Regions from separate parts of the Streptomyces sp. N35 genome, predicted to be linked through region 2. Evidence: riboswitches for the same ligand, from Rfam matches in the RefSeq annotation. Region 2 holds a riboswitch; each other region holds the start of a gene.
What was found. A riboswitch is a leader RNA that binds a small molecule or an ion and turns the genes downstream of it on or off. The one in region 2 is predicted to bind thiamine pyrophosphate.
Positions count from the first base shown of each region.

Region 1: it holds a riboswitch for thiamine pyrophosphate, as region 2 does, so the genes downstream of both, thiO (glycine oxidase ThiO) here and thiC (phosphomethylpyrimidine synthase ThiC) in region 2, are expected to answer to the same signal.
Region 3: it holds a riboswitch for thiamine pyrophosphate, as region 2 does, so the genes downstream of both, JAO81_RS09990 (thiamine ABC transporter substrate binding subunit) here and thiC (phosphomethylpyrimidine synthase ThiC) in region 2, are expected to answer to the same signal.

Region 1 is NZ_JAEIMH010000024.1:78,125-88,580, reverse strand. Features, by position in the region: gene JAO81_RS15750 (NAD(P)/FAD-dependent oxidoreductase) at 1-212, shown strand, start outside; gene JAO81_RS15745 (hypothetical protein) at 307-1,227, opposite strand; gene metF (methylenetetrahydrofolate reductase [NAD(P)H]) at 1,279-2,199, opposite strand; gene thiE (thiamine phosphate synthase) at 2,311-2,976, opposite strand; gene JAO81_RS15730 (Rv2175c family DNA-binding protein) at 3,138-3,518, opposite strand; gene JAO81_RS15725 (NAD(P)/FAD-dependent oxidoreductase) at 3,615-4,841, opposite strand; gene JAO81_RS15720 (hypothetical protein) at 4,893-5,207, opposite strand; TPP riboswitch at 5,287-5,397, shown strand; gene thiO (glycine oxidase ThiO) at 5,395-6,558, shown strand; gene thiS (sulfur carrier protein ThiS) at 6,588-6,788, shown strand; gene JAO81_RS15705 (thiazole synthase) at 6,794-7,588, shown strand; gene pknB (Stk1 family PASTA domain-containing Ser/Thr kinase) at 7,783-9,711, shown strand; gene JAO81_RS15695 (deoxyribonuclease IV) at 9,761-10,456, shown strand, end outside.
Region 2 is NZ_JAEIMH010000031.1:12,391-22,846, forward strand. Features, by position in the region: gene JAO81_RS18680 (SsgA family sporulation/cell division regulator) at 1-367, shown strand, start outside; gene JAO81_RS18685 (YibE/F family protein) at 387-1,784, opposite strand; TPP riboswitch at 1,856-1,991, shown strand; gene thiC (phosphomethylpyrimidine synthase ThiC) at 1,984-3,774, shown strand; gene JAO81_RS18695 (DUF4440 domain-containing protein) at 4,041-4,454, opposite strand; gene JAO81_RS18700 (helix-turn-helix domain-containing protein) at 4,479-4,886, shown strand; gene JAO81_RS18705 (hypothetical protein) at 4,998-5,858, opposite strand; gene JAO81_RS18710 (metallophosphoesterase) at 6,042-7,163, opposite strand; gene JAO81_RS18715 (LacI family DNA-binding transcriptional regulator) at 7,439-8,551, opposite strand; gene hisC (histidinol-phosphate transaminase) at 8,963-10,039, shown strand; gene JAO81_RS18725 (cyclophilin-like fold protein) at 10,054-10,428, opposite strand.
Region 3 is NZ_JAEIMH010000013.1:25,082-35,537, forward strand. Features, by position in the region: gene JAO81_RS09970 (LOG family protein) at 1-699, shown strand, start outside; gene JAO81_RS09975 (pectinesterase family protein) at 760-2,817, opposite strand; gene JAO81_RS09980 (ABC transporter ATP-binding protein) at 2,928-3,971, opposite strand; gene JAO81_RS09985 (iron ABC transporter permease) at 3,971-5,578, opposite strand; gene JAO81_RS09990 (thiamine ABC transporter substrate binding subunit) at 5,626-6,720, opposite strand; TPP riboswitch at 6,801-6,926, opposite strand; gene rlmN (23S rRNA (adenine(2503)-C(2))-methyltransferase RlmN) at 7,034-8,140, opposite strand; gene JAO81_RS10000 (hypothetical protein) at 8,246-8,488, opposite strand; gene JAO81_RS43935 (TIGR04222 domain-containing membrane protein) at 8,440-8,946, opposite strand; gene JAO81_RS42365 (hypothetical protein) at 8,888-9,049, shown strand; gene JAO81_RS10010 (phosphatidate cytidylyltransferase) at 9,159-10,391, opposite strand; gene frr (ribosome recycling factor) at 10,391-10,456, opposite strand, start outside.

The DNA.
Region 1 (10,456 bases), on a different contig from region 2:
GCGAGATCCGGACCCACGGCCCGGTCCCCCACCCCTCACTGGCCGGCGCCGGCGCCCGCTACCTCCACCCGTCGAACACGACCCGTCTGCCCGGCCTCTACCGGGCCGGCGGCTGGGCCCACCCCGGTGGCGGACTGCCGCATGCCGGGATGTCCGGCGCCCTGGTCGCGGGCCTGATCGTCGAAGGGCCGGACTTCCGGGGCTCGCAGTGAGCTTGCCGGGGGCGACGAATAGGAGCCCCCGGAAACCCCGGGTTACCTGAACCTGTGCGGAGAGCGGGACGCTCTGCCCTCGGTGCGCCGGAACTCAGTAGCGGTACGGCTGCTGCTCGTTGTACCCGGTGTCGTACCCCTCCGGGTTGTACGGCGGATACGCCGGCTGCTCGGGCGGCAGGCCCCCGGCGAGCGTCTCGTCACCGTTGCGCTGCTGCGGCACCCACACACCGCCGGGCGGGGTGCTGTCGCCGTAACCGCCCTGCTGGTACTGGGCGTACTGCCCGGTGTCATAGCCCTGCTGCCCGCCGCCGTACGTGTCGTACTGGCCGGTGTCGTAGGACTGTGTGCCGATGTACGGGTCCGAGTAGGCCGCGTAGCTCTGCTGGCCCTGCTGGTCGTACCCGTAATTCTGCTGGTCGTAGCCGTTGTTGTACGCGTCATAGCCGTACGGGGACGAGTCGGCCGAGCCGGCCGCGGCCGCCGCGGCAGCGGGCTGCTGCGGGTACGCATGGGACCCGGTGTCGTAGATGCCGTAGCTGCCGGTGTCGTCGGGCAGCGGCTCGGGCGCGTAGACGGAGGCCGGCTGCGGGGCATAACCGTCGTTGCCGTAACCCTGGTCGCGGTCGTCGTAGCCGGAGTCCCGGCCGTCGCGGCCCTCACTGCCGTCCTCGCGGTACTCCGCCTCGTACTCCAGGTCCGAGACCTCGAGCGTCGGGTCCTGCTCCACCACGCCCCTGCGGCGGCGGCTCTCCCCCGGGTTGCCGCCGATCGCCCAGCCCGTGGAGAAGCCGCGGCGGAACGAGAGGGTCACATACGTCTGACCGATGGCGAACGCGATGGCGCCCGCCCCGATCACGTACACCGAGGGAATCAGCACACCGAGCACGACGCCGAGGAATCCGCCGAAGGCGAGCAGGCGCCAGCGCAGCCGCGCCTTGTACTGCAGCAGCACTTCACCGAGCAGCCACAGCGCGACCAGTCCGAACGCGATGTAGAGGACCGTCCAGCCCATGTACGCCCCTCTCCTACGGCCCGCCGCGTAGGGGTGTGCGGCTGTGCCGGTTCAGGCCTGCGGGTGGTGCAGGCCCAGATTTTCGTAGATTTCCAGGGTCGCCGTGGAGTTGTTGAGCGTGATGAAGTGCAAACCGGGCACTCCCTCGGCAAGGAGCCGAGCACAGAACTCCGTCGCGAACTCGATGCCAATGGAGCGTACAGCCGCGGCGTCCTCTTTGGATGTGAGGATCCGCTCTTTCAGTCCGGCGGGAATCTCGGCGTTGCTGAGCTGCGGCAGGCGCTCGAGCATCCGCACGCTCGTCACCGGCATGATCTCCGGGATGATCGGCGTCTCGCAGCCGGCCGCTTCGACGCGGTCGCGCAGGCGCAGATATTCCTCGGGGTGGAAGAACATCTGGGTGATCGCATAGTCGGCGCCCGCACGGCATTTGTCCACGAAGTGCCGTACGTCCGCATCCCAGTCGGGCGAGCGCGGATGCATGGCGGGGAAGGCCGCGACGCCGACGCAGAAGTCGCCGGACTCCTTGATGAGCCGCACCAGTTCGGACGCGTAGGTCAGACCCCGCGGGTGCTTGACCCACTCGGCCATCGGGTCGCCGGGCGGGTCACCGCGGACCGCGAGGATGTTCCTGATCCCGGCGTCGGCGTACTGGCCGATGATGTTGCGCAGTTCGGCCACCGAGTGGTCCACGGCGGTCAGATGCGCGACCGGCGTGAGCGTGGTGTCCGCGACGATCTGCTGGGTCTCCGTGACCGTGCCCGCGCGGGTCGAACCGCCGGCGCCGTAGGTGACGGAGACGAAGTCGGGGGCGACCGCCTCGACCCGGCGCAGCGAAGTCCACAGATTCCGCTGACCCTTCTCGGTCTTGGGCGCGGAGAACTCGAAGGAGTACGTGGTCTTGCCGGTCGCGAGCATCTCGCGCACCGTGCGCGCGCGATCCATCCTGGTGGAAGCGGTACCGAGGGCCATAGGCGCAGGGTAGTCACCACGGCTCCGCGCCCCAACCGCGAGCGGCTGTTATGCCAGGAATGCCGGTTTTCCGTCCACCCATCGGACAGTTGTCATACGAAAGCGCCGACGCTATGCCGTACGCAGGCGCTTGGCGAACTCGGCGGCCGCGGCGGCCGGATCGTCGGCCTCGGTGATCGCGCGGACGACGACGACCCGGCTCGCGCCCGCCTCGAGCACCTCGTCCAGGTTGCCCAGGTCGATCCCGCCGATGGCGAACCAGGGGCGGTCCGCGGCGAGTTCGGCGGTGTGGCGCACCAGGTCGAGGCCGGGCGCGTGACGGCCGGGCTTGGTGGGGGTGGGCCAGCAGGGGCCGGTGCAGAAGTAGTCGGCGCCGGGCTGCTCCGCGGCGGCGGACGCCTCGGACGCGGCGTGCGTGGAGCGGCCGATGAGGACGTCCTCGCCGAGGATCGCGCGGGCCGCGGGGACCGGCAGGTCGCCCTGGCCGAGAGGGAGGACGCGGGCGCGGGCGGCGGGGGCGATGCGGGCGCGGTCGTCCAGGGCGAGCAGCTTGCCGTGCCGGCGGCAGGCGTCCGCGAAGACGGCGAGGTGCTCGAGCTCCTCGGCGGCCTCCATGCCCTTGTCGCGCAGCTGCACGATGTCGACCCCGCTGCCGAGCACGGCGTCGAGGAACTCGGGGAGATCGCCCTGACGCTTGCGGGCGTCGGTGCAGAGGTAGAGCCGGGCATCGGCGAGCTGTTCGCGCGGCGTCCCCGTCGTTCCTGCGGTGGCGTTCATGAGATCCCCCCTGTTTCGCGGCGCACGGGCCCCGGACCGGGGTGCCTCGCGGCGGTCCCGGTCCCGGGGCCCGTATGCCTGTTGCTTGTTACGGCGGCCGTGTGCGCGTCACTGGCCGGCGAGCGCGGCTGTCAGACGGCGAGCGCTGGGCTCGGCGCCTGTCAGACGGCGAGCGCCTGGGCTCGGCGCTTCACCTCCGTGCCGCGATTCTCGCTCAGGGCCTGCGCGGGGGTGCCGGGCAGGGTGTCGTCCGGCGTGAAGAGCCACTCCAGCATCTCCTCGTCGGAGAAACCGTCGTCCCGCAACAGGGTCACGAGCCCGGGCAGGCCCTTGACGATCTTCCATCCGTCTTCGGCATTGCCGTCGATGAAGGCGGCGGGCACGTACAGCGCGTTGTTCTCACCGCGGCGTACGGCGACCAGCCGGCCTTCCTTCACATGCTGTCGCACACGCGTCACCTCGACGCCGAACATTTCGGCGATTTCGGGGAGGTTCAGCCACGCAGGGACGAGAGCTTCGATCTTTGCGTCAATCTCGGTCACGGAACAAGGGTGCCATGATTTGGGGCGCGTGTGACTGTTCGGTATCCCGGACGGATGGCTTTTGCGCCCTCGCGGGCGGGCTGCTCCGCCGAGGGACTACTTCACCACCGCGCTCTTGAGCGGCACCGAGGCATCCGCCGCCCTGTCCGCGTCCAGGACCGCCCCCGCCTCGATCAGCTTCCGCCCCTGCGCCAGGTCGCGCGGCCGGCCCACCGCCAGGACCGCGACCAGGACCCCGCCCCGCAGCCAGCAGACCGACCACGCCGGGGTCGCCGGGTCGCCCCGCCACACCAGCCGGTCCGCCGACCCATGGTGGCCCGCGTACTGGACGAAGCGGCCGAACTGCTCGGACCAGAAGTACGGGACCGGGTCGTAGACCGCCGGCTGCGTACCGATCACGTTGGAGGCCACCGCACGCGGGCCCTGAAGGGCGTTGTCCCAGTGGTGGACCAGGAGGCGGGCCCCGTAGCGCGCCGACGGGAACGAGGCGCAGTCACCGACCGCGTACACATCCGGGGCGGAGGTGCGCAGCGAGGCGTCCGCGACGACCGCCCCGTCCGGGCCGAGCTCGATGCCCGAGCCCGCCAGCCAGGACGTGGCCGGGCGGGCGCCGATCCCGACGACCACCGCACCGGCCGGCACCCGGGTGCCGTCGGACAGCAGGACGGCCCCCTCCTCGATCGCCTGGACGCGGGCGCCGGTGCGCAGCACGGCGCCCGACTCCGCGTACCAAGCCGTCATCGGCGCCGCGACCTCGGCCGGCAGCGCCCCGGCCAGCGGGCGGTCCGCGGCCTCGACCACCGTGACCGCACAGCCCGCGTCCCGGGCCGCCGTGGCGAACTCCGCGCCGATCCAGCCGGCGCCCACCACCACGATGTCGTGCTGTTCGGCGAGCACGGGGCGCAGCCGCTGCGCGTCGTCGAGCGTGCGCAGCAGGTGCACGCCGGGGATGCCCGAAGCGCCCGGCAGGTGCAGCGGTTCCGCTCCCGTGGCCAGGACCAGGACGTCGTACGGCACGGGCCCCTGCGCGGTGTCGAGTTCATGCGCCTCGACGCGCAGCCCCGTGACCTCGCGGCCCAACCGGAGCTCCACACCGAGGGATTCGAAGTCCACCTCGAAGGCCGAGCCCTCGGCCTTGCCGAGCAGCACCGCCTTGGACAGCGGCGGCCGGTCGTACGGCTGGTGCGGTTCGGCGCCGATCAGGGTGACCGGCCCGTCGAAGCCCTGTTCCCGCAGGGCCACCGCCGTCTGCACACCGGCCATCCCGGCCCCGACGATTACCACGCGACGCTGCCCCACAGGTACCTCCCGCTGCTCGCTCATCCGCTCACCCTAAACAACTGACGAACCGTCAGGAAGATGGGAAGTCACAGGTCAGGACGTGACCTGTTCCACAACGCTGGTGCCCCTGCCGGACCGCGACTCCCACTCCCAGGTCTCCCGCAGCCGGATCCGTCCGTCGGGGAGTTCCTCGATACGGGACACACAGTGCCCGGACGCCGTCTCCCCGTCCGTCCTCAACTGCACGTACCGGAAGTCCAGTACGTCCCCGTCCCGCGACCCGACCAGCTCACCCCGTACGACGTCGCCACCCGCGTACGAAGCCCAGATCACGCCGTCCTGCTCGTGATACGCGAACCGCGTCCGCGTACCCACCTGACCTGGTGCCTGGTCCTCCACCGGGGCCATCACGAGGCCTTCGAGCGAGCGGGCGGTCACGGGCTGCTCCCTTCAAGAGCGTTGACGCGTCGGGCTATGGTGGCAGGCGTAAAGCACTCGCGGGAGCCCGGACGTGCCGGGCTGAGAGGGAGGCGGCGGCCTCCGACCGTATGAACCTGATCCGGGTCATGCCGGCGAAGGGAGGGGCTGGACGCCCATGTCACAGCTGTCTTCGAAAGTGCCGTCCGACGTCGTCGTGGTGGGCGGCGGCATCATCGGCCTGGTCACGGCCTGGCGGTCCGCGCAGCAGGGGCTGCGCACCGCGGTCGTGGACCCGGCTCCCGGTGGCGGCGCCGCGCAGGTCGCGGCCGGAATGCTCGCCGCCGTCACCGAACTGCACTACGGCGAGGAGACCCTGCTCGCCCTCAACCTGGCCTCCGCCGCGCGCTATCCGTCCTTCGTCGCCGAGCTCACCGAGGCCGCCGGCGAACAGCTCGGCTACCGCTCCTGCGGCACGCTCTCGGTCGCACTCGACGCCGACGACCGCGCCCATCTGCGCGAGGTGCACGCCCTGCAGCAGCGCTCGGGGCTCGCCTCCGAGTGGCTCTCGGGCCGCGAGTGCCGACGCCTCGAGCCGATGCTCGCGCCCGGGGTGCGCGGTGGTCTGCGGGCCGACGACGACCACCAGATCGATCCGCGGCGGCTCGCGAAGGCCCTGGTCGTCGCGTGTGAGCGGGCCGGCGTCGGCTTCCACCGGCAGTGGGCCGAGCGACTTCTGCTCGTACGGGAGAGGGCCTCGGGAGTCGTCCTCGCGGACGGCACCGAACTCGCCGCCGAGCAGGTGGTGCTCGCGGGTGGCAGCCACAGCGGGCTGCTCGCGGGGCTGCCGGTCTCCGTGCCGGTGCGGCCCGTGAAGGGGCAGGTGCTCCGGCTGCGGATACCGCCCGCGTACGCACCCTTCCTGCAGCGCACCGTACGCGCGGTGGTCCGCGGCAGCGATGTGTACCTGGTCCCGCGCGAGAACGGCGAGCTGGTCATCGGCGCCACCAGCGAGGAGCAGGGCTACGACACGACGGTCACCGCCGGCGGGGTGTACGAACTCCTGCGGGACGCCCACGAGTTGCTCCCGGGGATCACCGAGCTGCCCCTGGTGGAGACCCGCGCGGGTCTGCGTCCCGGCTCACCGGACAACGCGCCGCTGATCGGCCCGACCCAGCTGCCGGGCCTGCTGCTCGCCACCGGGCACCACCGCAACGGTGTGCTGCTCACGCCCGTCACGGGCGACGCGATGGCGCACGCCCTGACCACCGGGGAACTCCCCCAGGACGTACGGCCCTTCAGTCCCAAGCGTTTCGGCGCCCTTCAGGAGCAGGCCGTATGAGCGAGTCAGGAGCAGCCCGTATGAGCGAGATCGCAGTGCACGTGAACGGACAGACGCGGGCGGTGTCCGACGGCACCACGCTCGACGCCCTGATCGCCGCCGTCACCGCCGCGCCGTCCGGCGTGGCCGCGGCGCTCAACGAGACCGTCGTGCCGCGCGGCGAGTGGCGGCGCACGGCGCTGTCCGCCGGCGACCGCGTCGAGGTCCTGACCGCAGTACAGGGAGGCTGAGGAACATGGCCGACGATCCTCTCGTCATCGGGTCGAGGACCTTCTCCTCACGGCTGATCATGGGCACGGGCGGGGCGCCCAGCCTCGATGTGCTCGAACGCTCCCTGGCCGCCTCGGGTACGGAGCTGACGACCGTGGCCATGCGCCGGGTCGACCCCGGCACCAAGGGCTCGGTGCTCTCGGTCCTGAGCAAGCTCGGCATCGAGGTGCTGCCGAACACGGCGGGCTGTTTCACGGCCGGCGAGGCGGTGCTCACGGCCCGGCTCGCGCGCGAAGCCCTCGGCACGGACCTGGTGAAGGTCGAGGTCATCGCGGACGAGCGCACACTCCTTCCGGATCCGGTGGAGACCCTGGAAGCCTGCGAGACCCTCGTCGACGACGGCTTCACGGTCCTTCCGTACACGAACGACGATCCGGTGCTCGCGCGCAAGCTCGAGGACGTGGGCTGCGCGGCGGTCATGCCGCTCGGCTCCCCGATCGGTTCGGGCCTCGGCATCCGCAATCCGCACAATTTCCAGCTGATCGTGGAGAACGCGGGCGTCCCCGTGATCCTCGACGCGGGCGCCGGCACGGCCTCGGACGCGGCGCTCGCGATGGAGCTGGGATGCTCGGCGGTGATGCTGGCGTCCGCGGTGACCCGGGCCCAGGAGCCGGTCCTCATGGCGGAGGCGATGCGGCACGGGGTGGAGGCCGGTCGCCTCGCCCACCGCGCGGGGCGCATCCCCCGCCGGCACTTCGCGCAGGCGTCGTCGCCGATGCAGGGGCGGGCCCGGCTGGATCCGGAGCGGCCGGCGTTCTGAGCGCCTCTTCGTGGGGGCTGCCGCCCCCACACCCCCGCGCGCCTGTCCGGCTGCTCAGATCGTTGCGGCCGGCGTGACCCAGGGCACTCGTGGGGGGCTGCGCCCCCACACCCCTCCGTCACAGCTCGGCTTCAGAACCGCTGCACCTCCCCCAACCAGGCAACCCTCCAAGCCACGGCTCGTACACTCGGCGCGTGGACACGACCCTTCAGGACCCTCTCGTCGGGCAGGTGCTCGACGGCCGGTACCGGATCGACGCCCGGATCGCGGTGGGCGGGATGGCCACGGTCTACCGGGCCGTGGACACCCGCCTCGACCGCGTGCTCGCGCTCAAGGTGATGCATCCGGCGCTGGCCGCCGACGCCGCCTTCGTCGACCGTTTCATCCGCGAGGCCAAGTCCGTCGCCCGGCTCGCGCACCCCAATGTGGTCGCCGTCTACGACCAGGGCGCCCAGGGCGCGTACGTCTATCTCGCGATGGAGTACGTGGCGGGCTGCACCCTGCGCGACGTGCTACGCGAGCGCGGCGCCCTGCGGCCGCGCGCCGCGCTCGACATCCTGGAGCCGGTGCTCGCCGCTCTCGGTGCCGCGCACCGCGCGGGGTTCGTGCACCGGGACATGAAGCCCGAGAACGTCCTGATAGGGGACGACGGCCGGGTCAAGGTCGCCGACTTCGGTCTCGTACGGTCCGTGGACACCGTGACGAACACCACGGGCACCGTCCTCGGCACCGTCTCGTATCTCGCCCCGGAGCAGATCGAGCGCGGTGTCGCCGATCCCCGCGTCGATGTGTACGCCTGCGGTGTCGTGCTCTACGAGATGCTCACCGGCGCCAAGCCGCACACCGGTGAGTCGCCCGCGCAGATCCTCTACAAGCATCTGCACGAGGACATCCCGCCGCCCTCCGCCTCCGTGCCGGGCCTGCCCGTCGACCTCGACGAGCTGGTGGCCCTCGCCACCGCCCGTACGCCCGAGGTACGCCCGTACGACGCGGTCGCGCTGCTCGGCCAGACCCGTACGGCGCGCGCCGCGCTCACCGAGGCCCAGCTGGACGCGGTACCGCCGGCCGCCGTCGAGGACGCGCACATCAACTCCGAGGACCGTACGAGCGTGATCCCGCGCGCGGTCACCTCCGTACCGCAGCCGGCGCCCGCCCAGGAGGGGATCCACCGCACCAGCCGCCTGGAGATGCCGCCTCCGCCGCCCGGACCGGTCGCGCCTGCGCGGATGCAGCGTCCGCGGCGCGGTCTGTACACGGTGATCGCGGCCGTGATCCTGGCGCTCGGCATCGGTGCGGGCGTCTGGTACATCAACTCCGGCCAGTTCACCCAGGTCCCGGGCGTGCTCTCCAAGACCGAGGCGCAGGCGCGCAAGACGCTGCAGGACGCCGGTCTGAAGGTGAACGACGAGGTGCGCAAGAAGTACAGCGCCTCGTACGACCGCGGCCAGGTGATGGACACCGACCCGGACCGCGGCCGGCGCATCCGCGAGGGCGGCACGGTCACCCTGACCGTCTCGCTCGGGCAGCGCATCGTGCGCGTCCCCGATGTCAGCGGGACGCCGCTCGCCGAGGCGAAGAAGGAGCTCCAGAAGGCCGGGCTCGAACCGGGCACGGTCACCCGCGAGTTCAGCGACGAAGTCAAGCGCGGCGATGTGATCCGCACCAGCCCGACCTCCGGTACACAGCGTCAGTCCGGCACCGCCGTCGCGCTGACCGTGAGCAAGGGCGAGCCACTCGAGGTGCCCGACGTCACCGGCAAGACACCGCAAGAGGCGCGCGACGAGCTCGAACAGGACGGCTTCAAGGTCGAGATCGCCGAGCAGCCGGTCCACTCCGAGCACGACAAGGGCCTGGTCGGCGAGCAGTCGCCCGGCGGCGGCGCCTCGCTCGGCGAGGGCGACACCGTCACCCTGACGCTCTCCAAGGGCCCCGAGATGATCGAGGTCCCGGACGTCGTCGGCCTGAAGGTCGACGAGGCCAAGGACAAGCTCACGGCGGCCGGTTTCGAGGTCGACGAGGACCGGGGTCTGCTCGGCCTGTTCGGCGACACGGTCGACAGCCAGTCGGTCGAGGGCGGCGAGGAAGCCGCCAAGGGATCGACGATCACCATCAAGATCCGCTGAAGGTGAACGCCGTCCGGAGTGCCACCCTCGTCGTGACACCCTGGACGGCGTGCAGATCCCTCGTAACCCCGTCGGCAGCCATGTCCCTGTAGCCGGCGGGCTCTCCTCCAAAGGCCTCGCGTACGCACGGGAGTTGGGCTGCGAGACCGTCCAGGTCTTCGTCGCCAACCCCCGCGGCTGGGCCACCCCGCCCGGCAGCCCCGCCGAGGACGAGGCCTTCCGCGCGGCCTGCGCGGCCGAGTCGATCCCGGCGTACATCCACGCCCCGTATCTGATCAACTTCGGCTCGCACTCCCCCGAGACCGTCGAGAAGTCGGTGGACTCGCTGCGCCACTCGCTGCGCCGCGGCCGGGAGATCGGCGCGCTCGGCGTCGTGGTGCACACGGGTTCCGCGACGATGGGCCGCGACCGGGCGGAGGCTCTCGACCAGGTACGCCGGTACATGCGGCCGCTCCTCGACGAGCTCACGCACGAGGACGATCCGTACCTCCTGCTGGAGTCGACCGCGGGCCAGGGCTACTCGATCTGCTCGCGGACCTGGGACTTCGGCCCGTACTTCGATGCGCTCGGCCACCACCCCAAGCTCGGCATCTGCCTGGACACCTGCCATGTCTTCGCCGCGGGCCACGACCTCACGGGGCCGCACGGCATGCACCAGACCCTCGACCAGCTGGTGGAGACGGTCGGCGAGGGCCGCCTCAAGCTGGTCCACGCCAACGACTCCAAGGACGTGGTCGGCGCCAAG
Region 2 (10,456 bases):
CATCCCGGTGGAGCTCCGGTACGAGACGCGTGACCCCTATGCCGTGCGCCTGACTTTCCATCTGCCCGGAGACGCCCCGGTGACCTGGGCGTTCAGCCGTGAGCTGCTGGTCGACGGAGTCAACGGGCCCTGCGGCGAGGGCGATGTACACATCGCACCGCATGGCAGCGACCCACTGAGCGACGCGCTGATCCGGCTCCAAGTGGGGACCGATCAGGCCCTGTTCAAGGTCTCCATCGCGCCGCTGATCGCCTTCCTCGACCGTACGGACCGGCTCGTCCCGCTGGGCCAGGAGCGCGCGCTCGCCGACTTCGACACGCATCTCGACGAGGCGCTGGGGCGGATCCTGGCGGACACCACGGGCTGAGACCCCATGTCGTACGGGGCTACTTCTTGCGCCGCCGACCGCTGCCCCCACCCAGCTTGACCGCCTTCATCCGGCCCGTGGAGGTCAGGGACCCCGGATCGGTCGCCGCCGTGCCCGGGCCCTTGTCCTTCGCCACCACCAGCGCCGCCAGCGCCGTCGTCACGGGTACGGACGCCACCAGGCCGATCGAGCCGACGAGGGTCCGTACGATCTCCTCCGCCACCAGCTCGCTGTTGGCCACCGTCCCCACGCTGGACTGGGCGATCGAGAAGAGCAGCAGCAGGGGCAGCGCGGCGCCCGCGTACGCCAGGACCAGGGTGTTGACCACCGACGCGATGTGATCGCGGCCGATCCGGATGCCCGCGCGGTACAACTGCCGTGCGCTCATGGACGGATCGGCCTGGTGCAGCTCCCAGACGGCGGAGGTCTGCGTGACCGTCACGTCGTCGAGCACACCGAGCGAACCGATGATGACGCCCGCGAGCAGCAGACCGCTCATGTCGATCTCGGGGTAGAGACCGTGGATCAGACCGGTGTTGTCGTCGGTGTTGCCGGTCAGCGAGGCCCAGCCGATGAACAGCGAGCCGAGCAGCCCGATCAGGAGCAGTGAGATCAGCGTGCCGATCACCGCCACCGACGTACGGGCGGTGAGTCCGTGGCACATGTACAACGCGAGCAGCATGATCGCGCTGGCCCCGACCACCGCCACCACCAGCGGGTTCGAGCCCTGCAGAATCGCCGGCAGGATGAAGAGGGTCAGGACCGCGAAGCTCACGGCGAGCGCGACGAGCGCCATCACCCCGCGCATCCGGCCCACCAGGACCACCACGAGCGCGAAGATCGCGGCGAGCAGCCACATCGGGGTGCCGCGGTTCACATCCGTCACCGAGTACTGGAGTTCCTCGGGTGCGTCGGGGGCGTAGGCGACCACCACCTCCTGCCCCTCCTCCAACTGCCGTGGCGCGTCCGGCTGGACGATCTCGGTGAACTTGCGGCCCTTGTCGGGACCGGCGGTCACCTCGACCGTCGCCTTCTTGCACTCCCCGGTCGCCTGCTGCTGTGCCGAGTTGCCCTCGGCCGTGGAGGTGTCGCCGGTCGGCGGGACCTGGGAGGCGTTGACGTCCTTGCAGTCGACCTGCTGCACATCGGTGACCTTCGCCGCGTACGTCTGCCGGTCGAAGCCGACACCGGTGCGCTCGTGCTCGGGCGTACCGCCGGGCCACAGGATCGCGAGCCCGACGAGGACCGCCGTGGCGAACGGGATCAGGACGGCCGCGATCACCTTGCGCAGATGCTTGGAGACCGGGGCGGCCGGCCCGTGGCTGTGCGAGTGGCCGTGCCCGCCGGGAGCCGGGCCGTGCCCGTGATCTGTGGGGGGAAGCGGCGGCTGCTGAGGTGGCTGAGGCGTGGTGGTCACCGACCGATCATCGCAAGAACGACAGGGGCCCTCTGTTCAGCGTGGCCGACATGACGCTAGCGTGGGGGCACCTTTGCACACGCGGGAGCTCGGAGCACCGGGCTGAGAGGGCGCTGACCTCCGTACGGGATGTACGGATATCCGCTGCGTCGACCGCCGAACCTGTTACCGGGTAATGCCGGCGTAGGGAGTAGGTCTCATGACCACACAGGACGTACGCACGCCTGCCTCCAGCACCTCTGCTGCGGCCGAGGAGGAGGCCGGGAAGTCCATCGGCTGGCACAAGGCATACGTCCAGGGCTCGCGCCCTGACATGCAGGTGCCGGTGCGCCAGGTGCACCTCACCAACGGCAAGTCGGTCACGCTGTACGACACTTCGGGCCCGTATACGGATCCGAACGCCGACACCGACGTACGGCGCGGCCTCGCGCCGCTGCGGGAGAACTGGATCATCGCCCGCGGCGACACCGAGGAGTACGCGGGCCGGCCGGTCCGCCCCGAGGACGACGGCATCAAGCACACCTCGCCGCGCGGGGGCAATCTGCGCAACCTCGACGCGGTGTTCCCGGGCCGGCCGCGGCTGCCCCGCCGCGGCCGTGGCGGCGAGGCCGTCACGCAGCTCGCGTACGCCCGGCGCGGGGAGATCACGCCGGAGATGGAGTACGTGGCGATCCGCGAGAACGTCGCGCCCGAGGTCGTACGGGACGAGATCGCCGCGGGCCGCGCCGTGCTTCCGGCGAACATCAACCACCCGGAGATCGAGCCGATGATCATCGGCAAGCGGTTCCTGGTGAAGGTGAACGCCAACATCGGCAACTCGGCCGTGACCTCCTCCATCGAGGAGGAGGTCGACAAGATGACCTGGGCCACCAAGTGGGGCGCCGACACGGTCATGGACCTCTCGACCGGCCGCAACATCCACACCACCCGCGAGTGGGTGCTGCGCAACTCCCCGGTCCCGATCGGCACGGTGCCGCTCTACCAGGCCCTCGAGAAGGTCGACGGCCGCGCCGAGGAGCTCACCTGGGAGGTCTACAAGGACACGGTCATCGAGCAGGCCGAGCAGGGCGTGGACTACATGACGGTGCACGCCGGCGTGCGCCTGCCGTACGTCCCGCTGACGGCCAACCGCAAGACCGGCATCGTCTCGCGCGGCGGCTCGATCATGGCCGCGTGGTGCCTCGCGCACCACAAGGAGTCCTTCCTGTACGAGCACTTCGAGGAGCTCTGCGAGATCCTCGCCGCGTACGACGTCACGTACTCGCTGGGCGACGGTCTGCGGCCCGGCTCGATCGCGGACGCCAACGACCGGGCGCAGTTCGCGGAGTTGGAGACCCTGGGCGAGCTGAACAAGATCGCGAAGGCGCACAACGTCCAGACGATGATCGAGGGCCCGGGCCATGTCCCGATGCACAAGATCAAGGAGAACATCGACCTCCAGCAGGAGATCTGCGAGGAGGCCCCGTTCTACACGCTGGGCCCGCTGACCACGGACATCGCGCCCGCGTACGACCACATCACCTCGGGCATCGGCGCAGCGATGATCGGCTGGTGGGGCACGGCGATGCTCTGCTACGTCACGCCCAAGGAGCACCTGGGCCTGCCCAACCGTGACGACGTGAAGACCGGCGTCATCACGTACAAGATCGCGGCGCACGCGGCGGATCTGGCCAAGGGGCACCCGGGCGCCCAGGACTGGGACGACGCGCTCTCGGACGCGCGCTTCGAGTTCCGCTGGGAGGACCAGTTCAACCTGGCCCTCGACCCGGACACGGCTCGTGAGTTCCACGACGAGACGCTGCCGGCGGAGCCTGCGAAGACGGCGCACTTCTGCTCGATGTGCGGGCCGAAGTTCTGCTCGATGAAGATCTCGCACGACATCCGGCGCGAGCACGGCGAGTCGCAGGCGGAGGTCGAGGCGGGGATGGCGGAGAAGTCCAAGGAGTTCGCCGCCGCCGGGAACCGGGTTTATCTGCCGATCGCGGACTGAGCCACCGTGGTGTGCGGGGCCGGGCCCAACTGGCCGGCCCCGCACACCGGGTGCGCCGAGCGGTACGCGGGGCCCGCACGCGAGCGTGACCGTGGCGAGTCGTACAGCGGCTTCGACGGCCTGATCAGGCTGCAGGTGGATTCCGGGGCCGGGCTGCGGGCCCTCCTGCACGTGCTCGCCCGGGACGGTTCCACCACGTGCTCGCCCGGGACGGTTCCACCGCGGCGCCCGAGAGGCTGCACCGAAGAGTCGTCGTACCGGTCCGTCTACTCGGGCCGGGCCGCATCGTGTGCGGTTCCGAAGGGGTTGTCGATGGCGTAGCGCCAGTAGCCGTCCGGGCCCCGGCGGGCCACGTCGGTGGCGGTGCCCTCGATGTGGACGGGGCTGCCGTGGGCGGCGACTCCGTCGATCACGAAGTCGACGATCAGCAGCGCCAGATCGCCGGACACGTAGGTGTGCCGCGGTGTCACACGGATGGGCACGCGCAGCCCGAGGAACGCCGCGTTCGCCCGTATCCGCTCCGCCCCCGTGGCCTCGCGGCCCGGGGCGGGCACGAAGACCGCACCGGGTTCGTAGAGCTGGTCCAGGGCCACCGGATCGAAGGTGTTGAAAGCCCGGGCGAAGGCGTACGGATGCTCGGCGGCGGTGGTGGACAGCGGCACACTGGGACGATGCGTCATACGGCGAGTGAACAGTCCGGCGAAGTGGGTCACCAAACGGAAATCCACGCCTGGGACCCGCAGTTGGTGCCCGGCGAGGCCGGCCGGACCCGGCGCCCCGAGCCGGACTGCCCGGTGGAGGCCGCGCTGGCGGCCGTCTCGGGCCGCTGGACCACGTTGGTGCTGCGGGAGCTGATGAGCGGTCCCCGTGGCTTCACGGAGCTGCGGACGCGGTTGCCCGAGCTCTCCGCGAAGGTCCTCAGCGAGCGGCTGCGGACCCTGCAGGAGAGCGGTCTGGTCTCGGTCGAGCGCCGGCGCGGCTTTCCCGTCCGTACGCGCTATGAGCTCACGGAGGCGGGTCTGGCCCTGCGCCCGCTCCTGGTCACGCTGTACGCGACCGGGGAACGGCTGTTGCGGCTACGAGGCAGCGGGCCGAAGGCGGAGCCGGCCTGACTCATCGCACGGGCCTCGACTTCCCCGCACGGGCCTCGACTTCCCTGCGCAGGACTCAGCTTCACCGCGCAGACCTCACCTTCACCGCCCGAGAGCGCCCACGCCCAGGTCTCAGTCCGGCTGATGCTCCGGCCCCCCGAAGTCCGGGCTGGAGAAGTCCGGGCTCGAGTAGCTGGGTTTGGGGCCCGCAGGGGGGCCGCCGTCCGGGCTGCTGAAGCCGGGGCGGTGGTAGCCGAGTTGGGGCATCCGGCCGGCCGGCGGGCTCGCGGTGGGATGCCTGACGGTGCCGGGGTCGGCCAGTGCCTCGCGGAGGAAGGGGAGCACGCCCCGCTCGAGGAGCGCGTCCCGCCAGGCTTCCCTGGCGCGGGTGACCTCCTCGGTCAGTTCACCGCTTCCGGCCGCGGTCAGCGAGCTGGACCCGTTGCGCAGCGCGGTCATCAGGAGTCCGACCGCGGCGATCAGGATGCCCGCCGCGGTGAGGGCCCCGAAGAACCAGCCGGCCGTCAACAGGGTGTCGGCGAAGGCGGGTTCAGGGGTGAGCATCTTCAGGATGTAGCCGATGAGCAGGAAGATCGCGGCCGCCGTGCCGGCCAGGACCGGCGCCAGGACCGCGACCACGGCGACCAGACCCGCGCCCTCCGCGACCTCGCCCATGCTCGTGGCCAGGCCCATCGGCCCCGATGAGGACGCGGACGGCTCGGACGGGCCGGATTCGGAGACCGTGGTCTCGGTGCGTGCGGGTTCGCGCAGCTCCTCGCGGACCTTGACGTAGTGGTCGTACTCGGCCGCGGCAGCGGCGGTGATGAGCGCGGTCGCGTTGAGCGCCATCGTGCGCAGTTGTTCCGGGTTCAGACGGTCGCCCACGGCGGCCAGATCAGGGCGGTGCGGCGCGGAGCGCAGCGCTTCATCGAGGACCCGCTCATAGTCCTGGCGGTCCTCGTTCAGCAGGTGCGGAGCGCTGTTCATGTGCATCCCCCGATGCTCCGTAGGGCCGTGACTCCCGCTCGATCTCGGGCAGTGGGGCGGAAACGGAGGAGAGCCTGCTACGGATAAGCCGATGGTAGAGCGGCTCAGGCACGCGGTGACAGGGGGTTTCCGGAAATTGGCCCGGGGGCCGACCAGGGAGTAGGTCCTGTGCACCTGCCCCGTAATCGCTCAGCTATCCAAGGGCAGTCGGCGGACCAGGAGCTTTCCGGCCATGGTCACTCCGCCGTCCATCGCGACGGCAAGACCGTCCGCGTACACATGCGGGCCCTCGACCTGCGGTCCGCCCCCGTCCGCGCCGTCCTCCGAGCCCACCTCGCCGAGCAGATACGGGATCGGGCTGTGGCCATGGACGACCCTGCTGCCGCCGAACACCCCGAGCAACTCCCGTACGGCCTCGGGTCCCGACTGATCGCGGAACGCGAAGCGCTTGGTGAACTTGCGGAAGAGATCCCAGCACTCGTCCGCGTCATTGCGCGTGAGGGCCTCTCGGATCGTGTCATTGACCGAGGTGATCGAATCGCCGTAGTCGAGATACGCCGTGGTGTCCGAGTGCATCAGCAGATGGTCGTCCTCCAGCTCGATCGCGTCGAGCCGGGACATCCACTGCAGATGGACGTCCTGCAGGCGGTCCATGTCCGACTTCTGGCCGCCGTTGAGCAGCCAGGCCGCCTGGAAGGTGGCGGTGCCCGCACCGGAGTTGACCGGGGTGTCGCCGAAACGCTTGGCGCCGATGAGCAGCAGCTCGTGGTTGCCCATGAGCGCCTTGCAGTAGCCGCCGGCCGCTGCGGCCTGGGCGGAGAGCCGCATCACCAGGTCGATGACGCCGATGCCGTCGGGCCCGCGGTCGGTGAAGTCGCCGAGGAACCACAGGCGCGCATGCCCGGCGCACCAGTCGCCGTCGGCGTCGACGAGGCCCTGTTCGCGCAGCGCGGCGAGCAGTTCGTCGAGGTAGCCGTGCACATCGCCGACCACGTACAGCGGACCGAGCTCGTCGCCGGACGGCTCGGGCGCGGGCGCCTGGTCCGGCACCGGGACCTGCAGGGTGTCCCCGCGGTTGATCACCGGAAGGTCGCGCTGGGTCGGCGTATAGCCCTCGGGCTCGCCGGAGTCGCCGAAGCGGTCGGCAGCGTCGCCGAAGTGGTCGCCGGCGTCACCGAAGTGGTCGGCGGCGTCACCGAAACGCTCGGGCGCCTCGCCGAAGCCGGCGGTCTGCTGCACATACGCGGGTACGCGGAAGTCGCGGACCGTGTCCGTACGCACCACGGGTCCCTGACCGGCCCCCTGAGTCATCGACCCCTCCACCACCGTTGCGCCGCATTCCGCCACCGGATCGGACGGCCTGGTCGCGGCTGCCCGTGGTGTCGTGCGCCCATCATAGGAATGCGCCTGGCGCTCTGTGATGCACCAGGGGTGGTGAATCGTGGCAGGACTCGGGAGTGAAGGGGATTTCTCCCGAATTGCGAGCACCTTGCGGCCGCTTCGGAACGCCCGGCGACCGTTTCGGAACGTCCCGTCCACCGTTTCGGTGCGACCGCCGGGCGACGTGCGGCGCCCGGCGGCCCCGTTCACTGCTCGGGTGTACGTGGCGGACTCACCGTCGTGCGGGGGCGGCGGCGCTGCGAGGAGGTGCGGACGATCAGCTCGGTCGGTATCACCTGCTCGAGCGGGGCCGCCGAATCGACCCCCTCGATGGCATCGATGAGCAACTGCACCACGGCCGTCCCGATACGGCGCGGTTTGAGCGAGAGCGTGGTGATGGGCGGCTCGGTGGTGGCGTACACCGCGGACTCGCTGCAGCAGACGAGCAGCAGATCGTCCGGTACGCGCAGTCCGTAGCGCCGGGCGGCGGCGAGCAGATCGGTCCCGTTGGGGTCGAAGAGCCCGTACACCGCGTCGGGCCGGTCGGGGCGCGCGAGCAGCCGGTCGGCTGCGACGGCGCCCGCGCACGGGTCGTGCGCCGGGTAGGCCTCGTACACCGGGTCCTGTTCCACGCGCTTGCACCAGCGCAGATACGCGGTGGTGGACAGGTGCGTGTACGTGTCCGTGGTGGTGCCGGTGAGCAGGCCGATCCGGCGGGCGCCGGCGGCGGCGAGATGGTCGAGGATCTCCATCACGGCGGCCTCGTGGTCGTTGTCCACCCAGGCGGTCACCGGGAGCGAGCCCGCCGGGCGGCCGTCGGAGACCACGGGTAAGCCTTGGCGGACCAGTTCGCTCACGACGGGGTCCTGGTCCGAGGGGTCGATCACGACGGTGCCGTCGAGAGCGACGTTGGACCACACGTCATGGCGCGAGGTCGCGGGCAGGATGACCAGCGCATAGCCGCGGGCGAGCGCGGCGGAGGTGGCGGCTCTTGCCATCTCCGCGAAGTACGCGAACTCGGTGAAGGTGAAAGGTTCATCCCCGTAGGTCGTCACGGTCAGGCCGATGAGGCCCGACTTTCCGGTACGGAGCGTGCGGGCCGCCGCGGACGGGCGGTAGCCCAACCGGTCGGCGACCTCGCGGACATGGCGGCGGGTGGCGTCGGGGAGCCGGCCCTTGCCGTTGAGCGCGTCGGAGACGGTCGTGATGGAGACACCGGCAGCGGCGGCCACGTCCCGGATGCCCGCCCGACCCTGCCGGCTGCCGCCTCCGCGGGGGGTGCCCGCTCGGCTCACCTGGTGCTTCCCTGCTGCTGTCATGGCGAGCCGATAGTAGGGCTCATGAGGGTGGTCGACGGGGGCGCATATGCACTCGTTGACAGGCACGTTTCTGCAAGGTCCACTACCCTCAGTTCCCATTGATACCAAGGTAGTTAAGGGCTTACTGCTCCATCGCCAGGCCGTGTGGGTACATGCGCCTGGCAAGTGGCACATGTTTCGAACTGGTCTCAACTCACCTTCACGGGTGATGCGCGCCACGGCGCGAGCCACCGGCGCGCGGCATCGTGCAGGGCGCTCCCCCTCTTCGTACACGCCGCGGCTCCCGCGGCCTTCGCCCCACGTCGCTCTCGTTATCCACAGGCCATTCGCAGGCGGACGGAATCCTCATAGAGTGAGCAGTATTCGAACCTGAGTGGCACGAAGCCTCTCGTGGCATGAGGAGGACCCGCGGTGAGCCAGAGCCCGAAGCTGCGCGCCGAGCTGGACGGCATCCCGACCTACAAGCCGGGCAAGCCTGCCGCGGCCGGCGGCCCGGTGGCGTACAAGCTGTCCTCCAACGAGAACCCGTATCCCCCGCTCCCCGGAGTGATGGAGCAGGTGACGGCGGCCGCGGGCAGCTTCAACCGCTACCCGGACATGGCGTGCACGGGCCTGATGAACGAGCTGTCGGACCGCTTCGGCGTCCCGCTCACGCATCTCGCGACCGGCACGGGCTCGGTCGGTGTCGCCCAGTCCCTGATCCAGGCGACCAGCGGCCCGGGCGACGAGGTGATGTACGCGTGGCGCTCCTTCGAGGCGTACCCGATCATCACGCAGATCAGCGGTGCGACCTCGGTGAAGGTGCCGCTGACCGCGGGGGAGGTGCACGACCTCGACGCCATGGCGGCCGCGATCACCGACCGCACCCGTCTGATCTTCGTCTGCAACCCCAACAACCCGACGGGCACGGTGGTGCGCCGGGCCGAGCTTGAGCGCTTCCTCGACCAGGTGCCGAGCGATGTGCTCGTGGTGCTCGACGAGGCGTATCGCGAGTTCATCCGCGACGCCGAGGTGCCGGACGGTATCGAGATCTACCGGGACCGGCCCAATGTCTGCGTGCTGCGCACGTTCTCCAAGGCGTACGGCCTCGCGGGTCTGCGCGTCGGTTTCGCGGTGGCGCATGAGCCGGTCGCGGCCGCGCTGCGCAAGACGGCGGTCCCGTTCGGTGTGAGCCAGCTCGCGCAGGATGCCGCGGTGGCCTCGCTGCGGGCCGAGGACGAACTGCTCGGCCGGGTCGGCTCGTTGGTCACCGAGCGCGCCCGGGTGCTGGAGACGCTCAGGTCCCAGGGCTGGACCGTCCCCGAGACGCAGGCCAACTTCGTCTGGCTGCGGCTCGGGGAGCGCACGGTCGAGTTCGCGGGTGCGTGCGAGAAGGCCGGTGTCGTGGTGCGTCCGTTCCCCGGTGAGGGTGTGCGGGTCACGATCGGCGAGGAAGAGGCCAACGACCTCTTCCTGGGGGCCGCGGAGGCCTTCCGCAAGGAGCTGTGACTCCTTCGGGCCGGCTAGTCGGTGACCAGTTCCACGCGGATCGGGTCGCCGTTACGGACGGTGGCGAGGCGACGGGGGTCGCCGTCGAGCGCGCCCAGCAGATTGCAGGGGCTCGCGAGGCGGCACTCCTCGCCGCGTGAGATCGGCGTCGGGCCGTACGGCAGCGCGAGTGCGTCGCCGTCGGTCCAGAACGCGACGGTGCCGGGGTCGACGACCTGCTCGGCGCCGGCCTCGCGCTCCACGCTGACACCGGTGTCGAAGTACACCTCCTCGCCCCATGTGGCGGCCGAGGAGGTGATCGGGAGTGCCTTGGCCAGGGCACGGCTGGTCGGGGTGTCCTCGAGCGTCGCGGTCAAATGGTCTGCGGGCCAGGAGATGCGTATCTGCATGCCGCGGATTCAACAAGATGTTGAAGTT
Region 3 (10,456 bases), on a different contig from region 2:
TTGGACGAACTCCTCGTCGGCGCCCGGGTGGTGGGTGTGATGGGCGGCCACGCGATGGCCCGCGGCACCGAGGAGTACGCGGGCGCCTCCCGACTGGGCCGGACACTCGCGCGGGCCGGATTCACGGTCGCCACCGGCGGCGGCCCCGGCGCGATGGAGGCGGCGAACCTCGGTGCGTACGCCTGCGCGCAGGACGACGCGATGCTCGACGAGGCGCTCGAACTCCTCGCCAAGGCCCCCTCGTTCACCCCGTCGATCACCGACTGGGCCCAGGCCGCCTTCGCCGTGCGCGAGCGCTGGCCCGCGGGTGGCGCCTCGGTCGGCATCCCCACCTGGTTCTACGGACACGAGCCGCCGAACGCCTTCGCCGCCCATCTCGCGAAGTACTTCGCCAACGCCACCCGCGAGGACGGACTGCTCGCGCGCTCCAACGCGGGCGTGATCTACCTGCCCGGCGCGGCCGGCACGGTCCAGGAGATCTTCGACAACGCGACGCCCAACTACTACGAGTCCCGCGGCGAACCGACCCCAATGGTCCTGGTCGGCCGCTCCCACTGGACCGAGAAACTGCCCGCCTGGCCCCTGCTCCAGGCCCTCGCGCGGGAGCGCTCGATGGCGTCGCGGATCGCTCTCGTCGACTCGGTCGAGGAAGCGGCAGAGGCCCTGCAGCAGCTCACCGCCCAGGGCATGACCGGCTGACGAGGCCCACCGAGCGGTCGTACGACGGGCCTTGAGCTCCCCGTACGACCGCTCGCGCGTCTACTGCGCAGTCGGCGTCCAGTCGCCCAGCCAGTCACCGATCTCCTGGCCCGTGGCCTGGGCGTCGGTCAGCTGCGGCCGGTCCGCGCTCGCCGCGCCGGCGCCGGGGCCGCTGTTCCGGTACTCGGCGAACCGGTCCTGCTTCCACGGGAATCCGCCCATGTCCGTCCACGGCGCGGTCCGTATCGCGGCACTGAGTGTGGAGTTGCGAACGGTGGCCTGCGGGTCGACGGTGGTGTCGCCGCCCGGGTGCCAGTTGCGGCCGAGGTGGAAGGTCCGGTCGGACACATCGCCGGTGATGTTCGAGCTGACGATGAGGATGCCCTTGCGGTTCGACTCCGTGCTCGGCGCGGTGACATAGCCCGCGGACTGGCCGTTCCAGCGCTTCTTGAGCTGGATCACGGACTTGTCGAGTACGGCGGTGGCGCGTCCGAAGACGAAGTCCACGTTGCCGACGACGTAGGAGTTCTTGACGTAGACCCGGCCGAGCCTGCCCTTGGCGGCGGTCTCCATCTCCAGGGTGTCCTGGTCGCCGCTCACGATCAGGGAGTCGAGGAAGACCTTGTCGGCCATGGTCAGCAGGGCGACCGCCTGGTGCCCGGAGATGTGCTGGTTGGCGCCCTCGTCGAAGTCGTTGGTGACACTGAGGTTGCGCAGCTGGGTGTCGTCGGCCTTGACGCTGACCGTGGCGCTGCCGGGCGTCCCGTACGTCGAGCCGTCCGGCTTGGTCATCCCGGCGGCGTGCCCCTCGACGATGACCGTGTCCTTGCGGCTCGGTCCGGTGCCGACGATCGTCACGTGCGGCTTGTCCGCGGGGACGGTAACGGTCTCGCGATATGTGCCGGGGGCGACCTTGATGACCACGCGCGCGGGGTTGTTCGCCGGGACGGCGTTCACGGCGGCCTGGACGGTCTTGTACTGGGCGCCGCTCTTGGCGACGGTCAGGGTGGTGGCAGCCTTCACCACCGGCGCGTCCGCCGCAGTACCGATCGAACTCCTCGGCCCCGCGCCCGACTTGAGCAGGGCCGGCACCCGCGCGGCCTCGTCCAGGGTGTACGCGTAGAACTTCTTCGGGTCGAAGGCCGTGCCGCCGCTCTCATTGCGCCCGCTCGTCCCCGAGAAGACGCTGCCGCGCTGCACGACCGCGGCCGTGGCGTCCTTGGTGACGGGGTTGTTGACGCCCTGGAAGTAGCTGTTCTCCAGGACCATCTTGGTCCTGCCGCGCGAGTAGTTCCCGTACGAGGACGTGATGCCGGTGCCGGGCTCGTCCTGCAGCCAGTTGTTGTACAGGTGCGCGTGGGCGGCGTTGTCCGTCGAGGGGTTGCGCTGCTCGGTCTCGCGGATCCAGTTGTGGTGGATCGTGATGTCGGTGACGACGTTCTCGGTCCAGCCGATGCCGAAGGTCTTGTTGTTGTCGGCGAGTTTGTTCCAGGAGACGGTGATGTTCGTGGAGTCCTTGCGGACGTCGATCAGGCCGTCCGCCATGTGCCGCAGATCGTTGTGGTCGATCCAGACATGGTGCGCACCGTCCATCTGGACGGCGTCGAAGTCGTGCTCCTTGTCGTTCCAGACGCCCTGGTAGGAGTCGCGGATCGTCAGGTTCCTGATGATGACGTTGTGCACGCCCTGGCCGAGGAAGAAGCCGCCGCCGACGATCTCGCCGGAGGTGCCGGCGCCCACGATCGTCTTGTCGGAGGCGACCTTGATCTCCTTGCCGACGGGGTCCATCTTGATCGCCGAGGCGACGACGATGACATACGGCTCGGAGGCCGTGGCGTACTTCTCCAGGTCGGCGAGCGTCTTCACGGTGACGGTCTTGCCGTCACGGCCACCGTATGTGCCGTTCTGCCCCTGGGAGTTGACGGACGCGAAGCCGTCGGCGGTGTCGTCGGCCCAGGCCGGGGCGGCGGCCGCGGCGGACGCCTTGCCGGCGCCGTCGATGCCGAACAGGCCGCCGCCGTACGCGAGGGCGCCCGCGGCGGCCACCGCGAGCGGGGCGCCCGCCCCCACGACGGGTCTGCGCCCGCGGGGCCGGGCCCTGCTGCGGGGCTCTCTCATACGCGCTTGCACTCCGTGAGGTGGGGGTGCCCGTGCCGGGCGGCACGGTCCGCCCTGTGGTTGCCGCAGGGGCGGGGAAGGTTGCCCCCGCGTACGAAGCGCGCGGGAAGTCAGCCGCCGAGCACCACGATCTCCCCGGCGTCGAAGGCCACCCCGACCTCGCTCCCCGGCTCCGGCGCGTCCCGCAGCGCGCAGGCCGCTTCGAGGCGGGGCGCGTCCGACGGCTTGAGGTGCAGGGCCACGTGCGTGCCACGGAAGGTGCGGGCGGCGACCGCGCACGTCAACTGCGCCTCGGCGGCGGGCACCAGGCGTACGCCCGCGGGCCTGATCAGCAGCTCGCACGGACCGGGCGGAGTGTCCGCGGGCACCGGGACCTTGCCCCATACGGTGTCGGCCGCCTCGCCCGTGACAGTCGCTTCGACCACGTTGTCGAAGCCGAGGAAGCGCGCCACGAAGGCGTCCGCGGGCCGCTGCCACACATCGAGCGGCGCTCCGGACTGGGCGATCCGCCCGTCGCGCATCACCACGACCCGGTCCGCGAGCGCGAAGGCCTCGCCCTGGTCGTGGGTGACGGCGAGCACGGTGGTACCCAACTCGCCGAACAGCTCTCGGAGTTCGACGACAAGGCGCTCCCTGAGGGAGCGGTCCAGCTGGCCGAGCGGTTCGTCCAGCATCAGGAGCCGGGGCCGGGGCGCGAGCGCACGGGCGAGCGCCACGCGCTGCTGCTCGCCGCCGGAGAGCGAGCCGACCGCGCGCCGGGCCGCGCCCGGCAGTCCGACGAGGTCGAGCAACTCGGCCACGCGGGCGGCCCGTTCGGCCTGGGACGCGCCGTGCATCCGGGGCCCGAAGGCCACGTTCCCGCCGACGTCCCGCTGCGGGAACAGCTGGTGGTCCTGGAACATCAGGCCCACGCCCCGCTGGTGCGCGGGCACCCCGCGCTGGTCGCGTCCGCCGAGCAGCACCCGCCCGGAGTCGAGGTCCTGCAGCCCGGCGACCACCCTGAGCAGCGTCGACTTGCCGCTGCCGCTGGGCCCGAGCACACAGACGATCTCGTGCTCGGCGACCTCCAGGTCCACGGCGTCGAGAGCCGCGTGCCCGCCGAAGCGGACACCGGCGCCTTCGAGGGCGAGCAGGGTTCCGTCATGTAGGGCCATCAGAACTCCCCGGTCCTGTCCGTACGAATCCGTTCGAGCAGCAGCAGCGACACGGCGCACACCAGCATCAGCAGCGTCGAAAGGGCCATCGCCTGCCCGTAGTTGAGCTCACCGGCCCGGCCGAGCAGCGTGGCCACGGCGACCGGGAGGGTCGGGTTGTCGGGCCGCGCGATGAAGACCGTCGCCCCGAACTCACCGAGCGATACGGCGAAGGCGAACCCGGCCGCGATCAGCAGAGCCCGGCGCACCATGGGCAGATCGACCTCGCGCCACACCCGCCACGGTGAGGCCCCGAGCACCGCCGCGGCCTCGCGCAGCCGCCCGTCCACCGCCCGGAGGACGGGCAGCATCGTGCGTACGACGAAGGGCACTCCGACCAGCGCCTGCGCCAGCGGTACGAGGATCCAGGAGGCCCGCAGGTCGAGCGGCGGCTTGTCCAGCGTGATCAGGAACCCGAACCCGACGGTCACCGCCGAGACGCCAAGCGGCAGCATGAGCAGCGCGTCGAAGCCCCGTACGAAACGACCCGCGCGCCGCGTCAGCGCCACGGCCGCGAGCCCGCCGACCAGGACGGCGATCGCGGTGGCGACGACCGCGTACTCGAGGGAATTCCACACGGCGTCGATCGGCGGTACGAGGAAGGCCCCGCCGTCCGCCGAGGTCAGCGCCCGGAAGTAGCCGAACCCGAAGCCTTCGGCGGTGGCGAAGGAGCGCTGCACGAGCACGCCGAGCGGCAGCACGATCAGCAGCGCCACGGTCGCGAGCACCCCGGCGAGCAGGGCCCACTGGCCCGCTCCCCGCGGCCTGCGGGCGGTGCGCGCCGGATCGACCAGCTTGAGCGTGGCCTCGCGGCGCCGCACCGTCCACGCGTGCACGGCGAGGATCCCGCAGACCGCGACGAACTGGACCATCGTCAGGACCGCGGCGGTGTCGAGGGCAAGCAGCTGGGCGGTCTGCCGGTAGATCTCGACCTCGAGCGTCGAGAAGGCGGGCCCGCCCAGGATCAGCACCACCCCGAACGAGCTGAAGGTGAACAGGAACACCATCAGCGCGGCCGCCGCCACCGCGGGCCCGAGCGCCGGCAGCGTCACGGTCCGCCAGGCGGCGAACCGTGAGGCGCCCAGCATGCGGGCAGCCTCCTCCTGGCGCGGATCCAGCTGCGACCACAGGCCGCCGACCGTCCGTACGACGACGGCGTAATTGAAGAAGACATGCGCGAGCAGGATCGCCCACACCGTGGTGTCGAGCCGTACGCCCCAGGCCTCGTCGAGCAGCCCGCCGCGCCCGAGCAGGGCGAGGAAGGCCGACCCGGCGACGACCGTGGGCAGCACGAACGGCACGGTGACGACCGCCCGCAGGACCTGCTTGCCCGGGAAGTCGAAGCGCGCGAAGACATACGCGCCCGGCAGCGCGATCAGCAGCGTGAGCGCGGTCGAGGCGAGCGCCTGCCAGGTCGTGAACCACAGGACGTGCTGGATCCCCGGATCGCCGAGCACCTCACCGAACCGGCCGAACTGCCAGGCCCCGTCGGCCTTCAGACCACGCCCGACGATCGCCGCGACCGGGTAGGCGAAGAACAGCGCGAAGAACGCGACCGGCACGGCCATCAGACCGAACCGGACCGCGCCGCCCTTCACATCCCGTACGCGGGGGCCTACTTGACGACCAGCGACTGCCACGACTTGACCCAGTCCTCACGGTTGTCCGCGATCTTCTTGGGGTCCATGGTCTTCGGGTCGTCGACCTTCGCGCCGTGCTCCGTGAACAGCTCGGGCAGCTTGGCGTCCTCGATCACCGGGTTGACGAACATCTGCAGCGGCATGTCCTCCTGGAACTTCTTCGAGATCAGGAAGTCGATGAGCGCCTTGCCGCCCTTCTCGTTCTTCGCACCGTCCAGGAGCCCCGCGAACTCGGTCTGCTGGAAGCAGGTCCCGGTGGAGACCCCGGTCGGCGCTTCCTTCGGCTGCGGCTCGGCGTACAGGACCTCGACCGGCGGGCTCGATGCGTACGAGACGACGAGCGGCCGGTCGGCCTTGGCCTTCTTGCCGCCGGCCGAACCCGAGAACTCCTCGTTGTACGCCTGCTCCCAGCTGTCGACGACCTTGACGCCGTTGTCCTTCAGCTTCGACCAGTAGCCCTCCCAGCCGTCGTCGCCGTACTGGGCGGCCGTGCCGAGCAGGAAGCCGAGACCGGGCGAGGAAGTGGCGGCGTTCTCGGTGACGAGAAGATCCTTGTACTCGGGCTTGATCAGATCGTCGAAGGACTGCGGCGGGGCCAGCTTCTTCTGCTCGAAGTAGGCCTTGTCGTAGTTGACGCAGATGTCACCGGTGTCGACCGGCGTCACCCGGTGCTCCCCCTTGTCGAGCTGCAGCGCGGCAGGGACACCGGCCAGGCCCTTGGCCTCGTACGACTGGAAGATGCCGTTGTCGAGAGCGCGCGAGAGCAGCGTGTTGTCCACGCCGAAGAAGACATCGCCCTGCGGGTTGCCCTTGGAGAGCACGGCCTTGTTGACGGCCGAACCGGCGTCGCCGCTCTTGAGGACCTGGACCTTGTAGCCGGACTCCTTCTCGAACGCGGCGAGCACGTCCTTGGACGCGTTGAAGGAGTCGTGGCTGACGAGCGTGACGGTCTTGGAGCCGCCGTCCGTGCCGCTCCCGGACCCGCCGGAGCCGGAGCCGCAGGCGGCGAGGGCGACCATGCCGAGGCCGGTGGCCACGGCGGTGATCGTGATGGTGCGGGTGTTGCTCACTGATTCCTCCTGGAAGTGACCAGGAAGAGACGCGGCCCTGTCCGGAAACCGCTCATGGGTTTCCGGGCAGGGCGCAACAGCTCGAGTGGTGACCGAACTTCCTACCCGGAATGACCCGGGCAAGGTTCAGAGGGTCTGCGGCGGCCTGTCTCGCATGATGCAGGCGTCCGCACTCTCAGCGCTGTGGCGCTCCCCTGTCGGAATATGCAGATGTTTTCGGCCAGGCTACCTGGTGGCGGCCGGACGTCTGTACGAGCGTCGGCGCGTAGTGGGCGCCTCAGCGCCCGTACGGGCGTCAGCGCTCGGACGGGCGTCAGCGCTCGGACGCCGCCAGCTGACCACAGGCGCCGTCGATCTCCTGCCCCCGGGTGTCCCGGACGGTGACCGGTACACCATGCGCGGCGATCGCCTCGACGAAGGCCTTCTCGTCCTCGGGCCGCGAGGCGGTCCACTTGGAGCCCGGCGTCGGGTTCAGCGGAATGAGATTGACATGCACCCGCTTGCCCTTCAGCAGCCGGCCGAGCCGGTCACCGCGCCAGGCCTGGTCGTTGATGTCCCGGATCAGCGCGTACTCGATCGAGATCCGCCGCCCGGACTTCTCCGCGTACTCCCACGCGGCATCGAGCACCTCCCGCACCTTCCACCGCGTATTGACCGGTACGAGGGTGTCGCGCAGCTCGTCGTCCGGTGCGTGCAGCGAGACGGCGAGACGGCACTTGAAGCCCTCGTCGGCGAGGCGCAGCATCGCCGGGACGAGGCCCACCGTGGAGACGGTGATGCCGCGCTGGCTGAGGCCGAGCCCGTCGGGCTCCGGGTCCGTGAGGCGACGGATGGCGCCGACCACGCGGTTGTAGTTGGCGAGCGGCTCGCCCATGCCCATGAAGACGATGTTGGACAGCCGCGCGGGACCGCCCGGCACCTCACCGTCGCGCAGTGCGCGCATGCCGTCGACGATCTGGTGCACGATCTCGGCGGTCGACAGGTTCCGGTCGAGACCGGCCTGCCCGGTCGCGCAGAACGGGCAGTTCATCCCGCACCCGGCCTGGGACGAGATGCACATGGTGACCCGGTCGGGATAGCGCATCAGGACGGACTCGACGAGCGTCCCGTCGTGCAGCTTCCACAGGGTCTTGCGGGTGGTGTCGTCATCGCAGGAGATATGCCGCACGACGGACATCAGGTCCGGCAGCAGCGCCTCCTGGAGCTTCCCGCGCGCGGCGGCCGGAATGTCCGTCCACTGCTCGGGGTCATGGGCGTACCGCGCGAAGTAGTGCTGCGAGAGCTGCTTGGCGCGAAACGGCTTCTCGCCGACCGCGGCCACGGCCTCCTTGCGCTCGGCGGGCGAGAGATCGGCAAGGTGCCGCGGCGGCTTCTTGGCTCCGCGGGGGGCGACGAAAGTGAGTTCTCCGGGCTTGGGCATGGTGCTCCAAGTGTCGCAGATGGATCGCCACCACCTGCCGCCGAGCGTTTCGGCACCGGTCACCCCTCGCTCGTTGCAGGTCACCCTTGGACGTCCGCCGAGCTTTCACGCCGCGCCGTAGTGATGCGCCCTCCCGCCGAGCCATGTCACCCACGCCTCATCATCGAGGAGCTGTTCGGCTTCAGGGAGCCCGGCGCGGCGCAGGAACTCGATCACATCCGCGTCGGAGTACGCGAGGCCGAGAATCTGTCCGCGCACGGTCACACGCCGACCTCCCGTACCCAGCGGCGGGTGCACGACTATCGGGGGCGCAGCAGCGCAAGGCGAGAAGACCACAGTATCGGACATGTGTTCGATTGTAGGGCCGCAGCCCACCGTGGCACACGGGGCCGTTCACTCAGTGGGACCTCACTCACCGCCCCCGCCCCCGCCGCTGTGACCGCCACCGGCATGCGTATCCGGGCCGGAGCCGGGGTCGTCGTAGCGCCGATTGCCGCCCGTGTGCCTTCGGGGCCAGCACGGGTCACCTGGCGCTCCGCGCCTTCCACCAGACCCCACGTGGCCAGCTCACGGCCGATCTTCTCGGCCTCCGGCGAGCGTTGCAGGACGGCTCGCACGATGTCGATATTCGTCGGGCGCCGGCAGAAGGCGACGAGAGCGCGCTCGACCGGATGCAGAGGTTGCTCCCCGGCCACGGAACGCACCTGGGCAGATCGCACCACGAGCAGCCCACGCCGGTTCAGCGCGATGACCGCGCTGTCCACCACGTACTGGGTCCCACCCGCCAAGAACGCGACGTCGTACACGTCGAGCGACCTCGTCTCGCCCGAGCCCCTGACGATCCACCGGAACACCCACCGCATACCGACCGACCCCCCGTCCCATCCTGCATCCGTCACCAGGCAGTGACGGAGCCGGTACTCCCTCCGGGCTTGGGCACGGTGTCCCCATGCACCCAGGCATACGAAAAGGGGCTCGCCACCCTGTGGACAAGCCCCTCTTCGTAAGAAAACTCAGGTCAGCCGGTGCCGACAAAGACGACGAACAGCAGCCAGACCACCGGAGCGGTCGGCAGCAGCGAGTCCAGCCGGTCCATGATCCCGCCGTGGCCCGGAAGCAGCGTGCCCATGTCCTTGATGCCGAGATCGCGCTTGATCATCGACTCGCCGAGGTCACCGAGCGTCGCGCTCGCCGCGACCGCGAGACCGAGCAGCAGACCCTGCCACCAGGTCCCGTCGTCGATCAGGAACTGCATGCACAGCGCACCCGCGACCATCGCGAACGAGACCGCACCGAGCAGCCCCTCACGGGTCTTGCCGGGGCTGATGCGCGGCGCGAGCTTGTGCTTGCCGAAGCGCCAGCCGACCGCGTACGCACCGGTATCGCTGACCACGGTGAGGAGCAGGAAGGTCAGCACGCGCTGCGGACCGTCGTCCGCCGTGAGCATCAGGGCGACGAAGGTCGCGAGGAACGGCACGTAGAACGCCGCGAACACCCCGGCCGTGACGTCCTTGAGATAGCCCTCGGGCGGCTCGGTCATCCGCCAGACCAGGACCGCGAGCGCGGTCAGGGCCATCGCGACCCAGGCGCCTTCGGCCCCGCGGACATAGCCGGCGACGACCATGGCCGCACCGCCGACCGCGAGCGGCACCAGCGGGGCCTTGATCTGCTTGCGCTCCTGCAGCCGTGCCGTGAGCTCCCACAGACCGACCACGACGGCGATCGCTATCACGCCGATGAAGACCGCTTTGACGATGAAGAGCGACGCGATGATCACCGCGCCGAGCCCGACACCGACCCCTATGGCCGCCCGCAGATCCCGGCCGGCCCGCTTCTTCTGCTTGGGCGCGGCAGCGGGCGCGACCGGTGCCGAAGGAACCCCGGCTTGCGGCCCGCCCTGGTCCCAGGCCCGCTGCGCGCCCTGGTCCCCGGCCTGCGGCGCCGCGTGCCGCGGCGGCTCGGAAGGCTCACCCGAGGGCGAGGGGGCGGCGCTGGGCATGGGCTCCTGTGGCATCTCGTCGCGGAACAGGGGGCCGCTCAGCCGAGTGGCCCCCGTTCCGTACTGGTCCTGGTCCGCGCCGGCAGCCGTCTGCACATCAGTGACATCCGGTACGACAGGCATGGGCCGGGTCTGCTGGACTTCCGGCTCATCGTAGGCAGGACCCGCCTCCGGGCGCCCCTGGACAGGGCCCATCTCGGGCGGTCCCCAATAGCCGGCCTGCGGCGGAGCCCCCCAGGAAGAGTCGTTCATCAGACCTCGAGCAGCTCGGCTTCCTTGTGCTTGAGCAGCTCGTCCACCTGTGCGACGTACTTGGA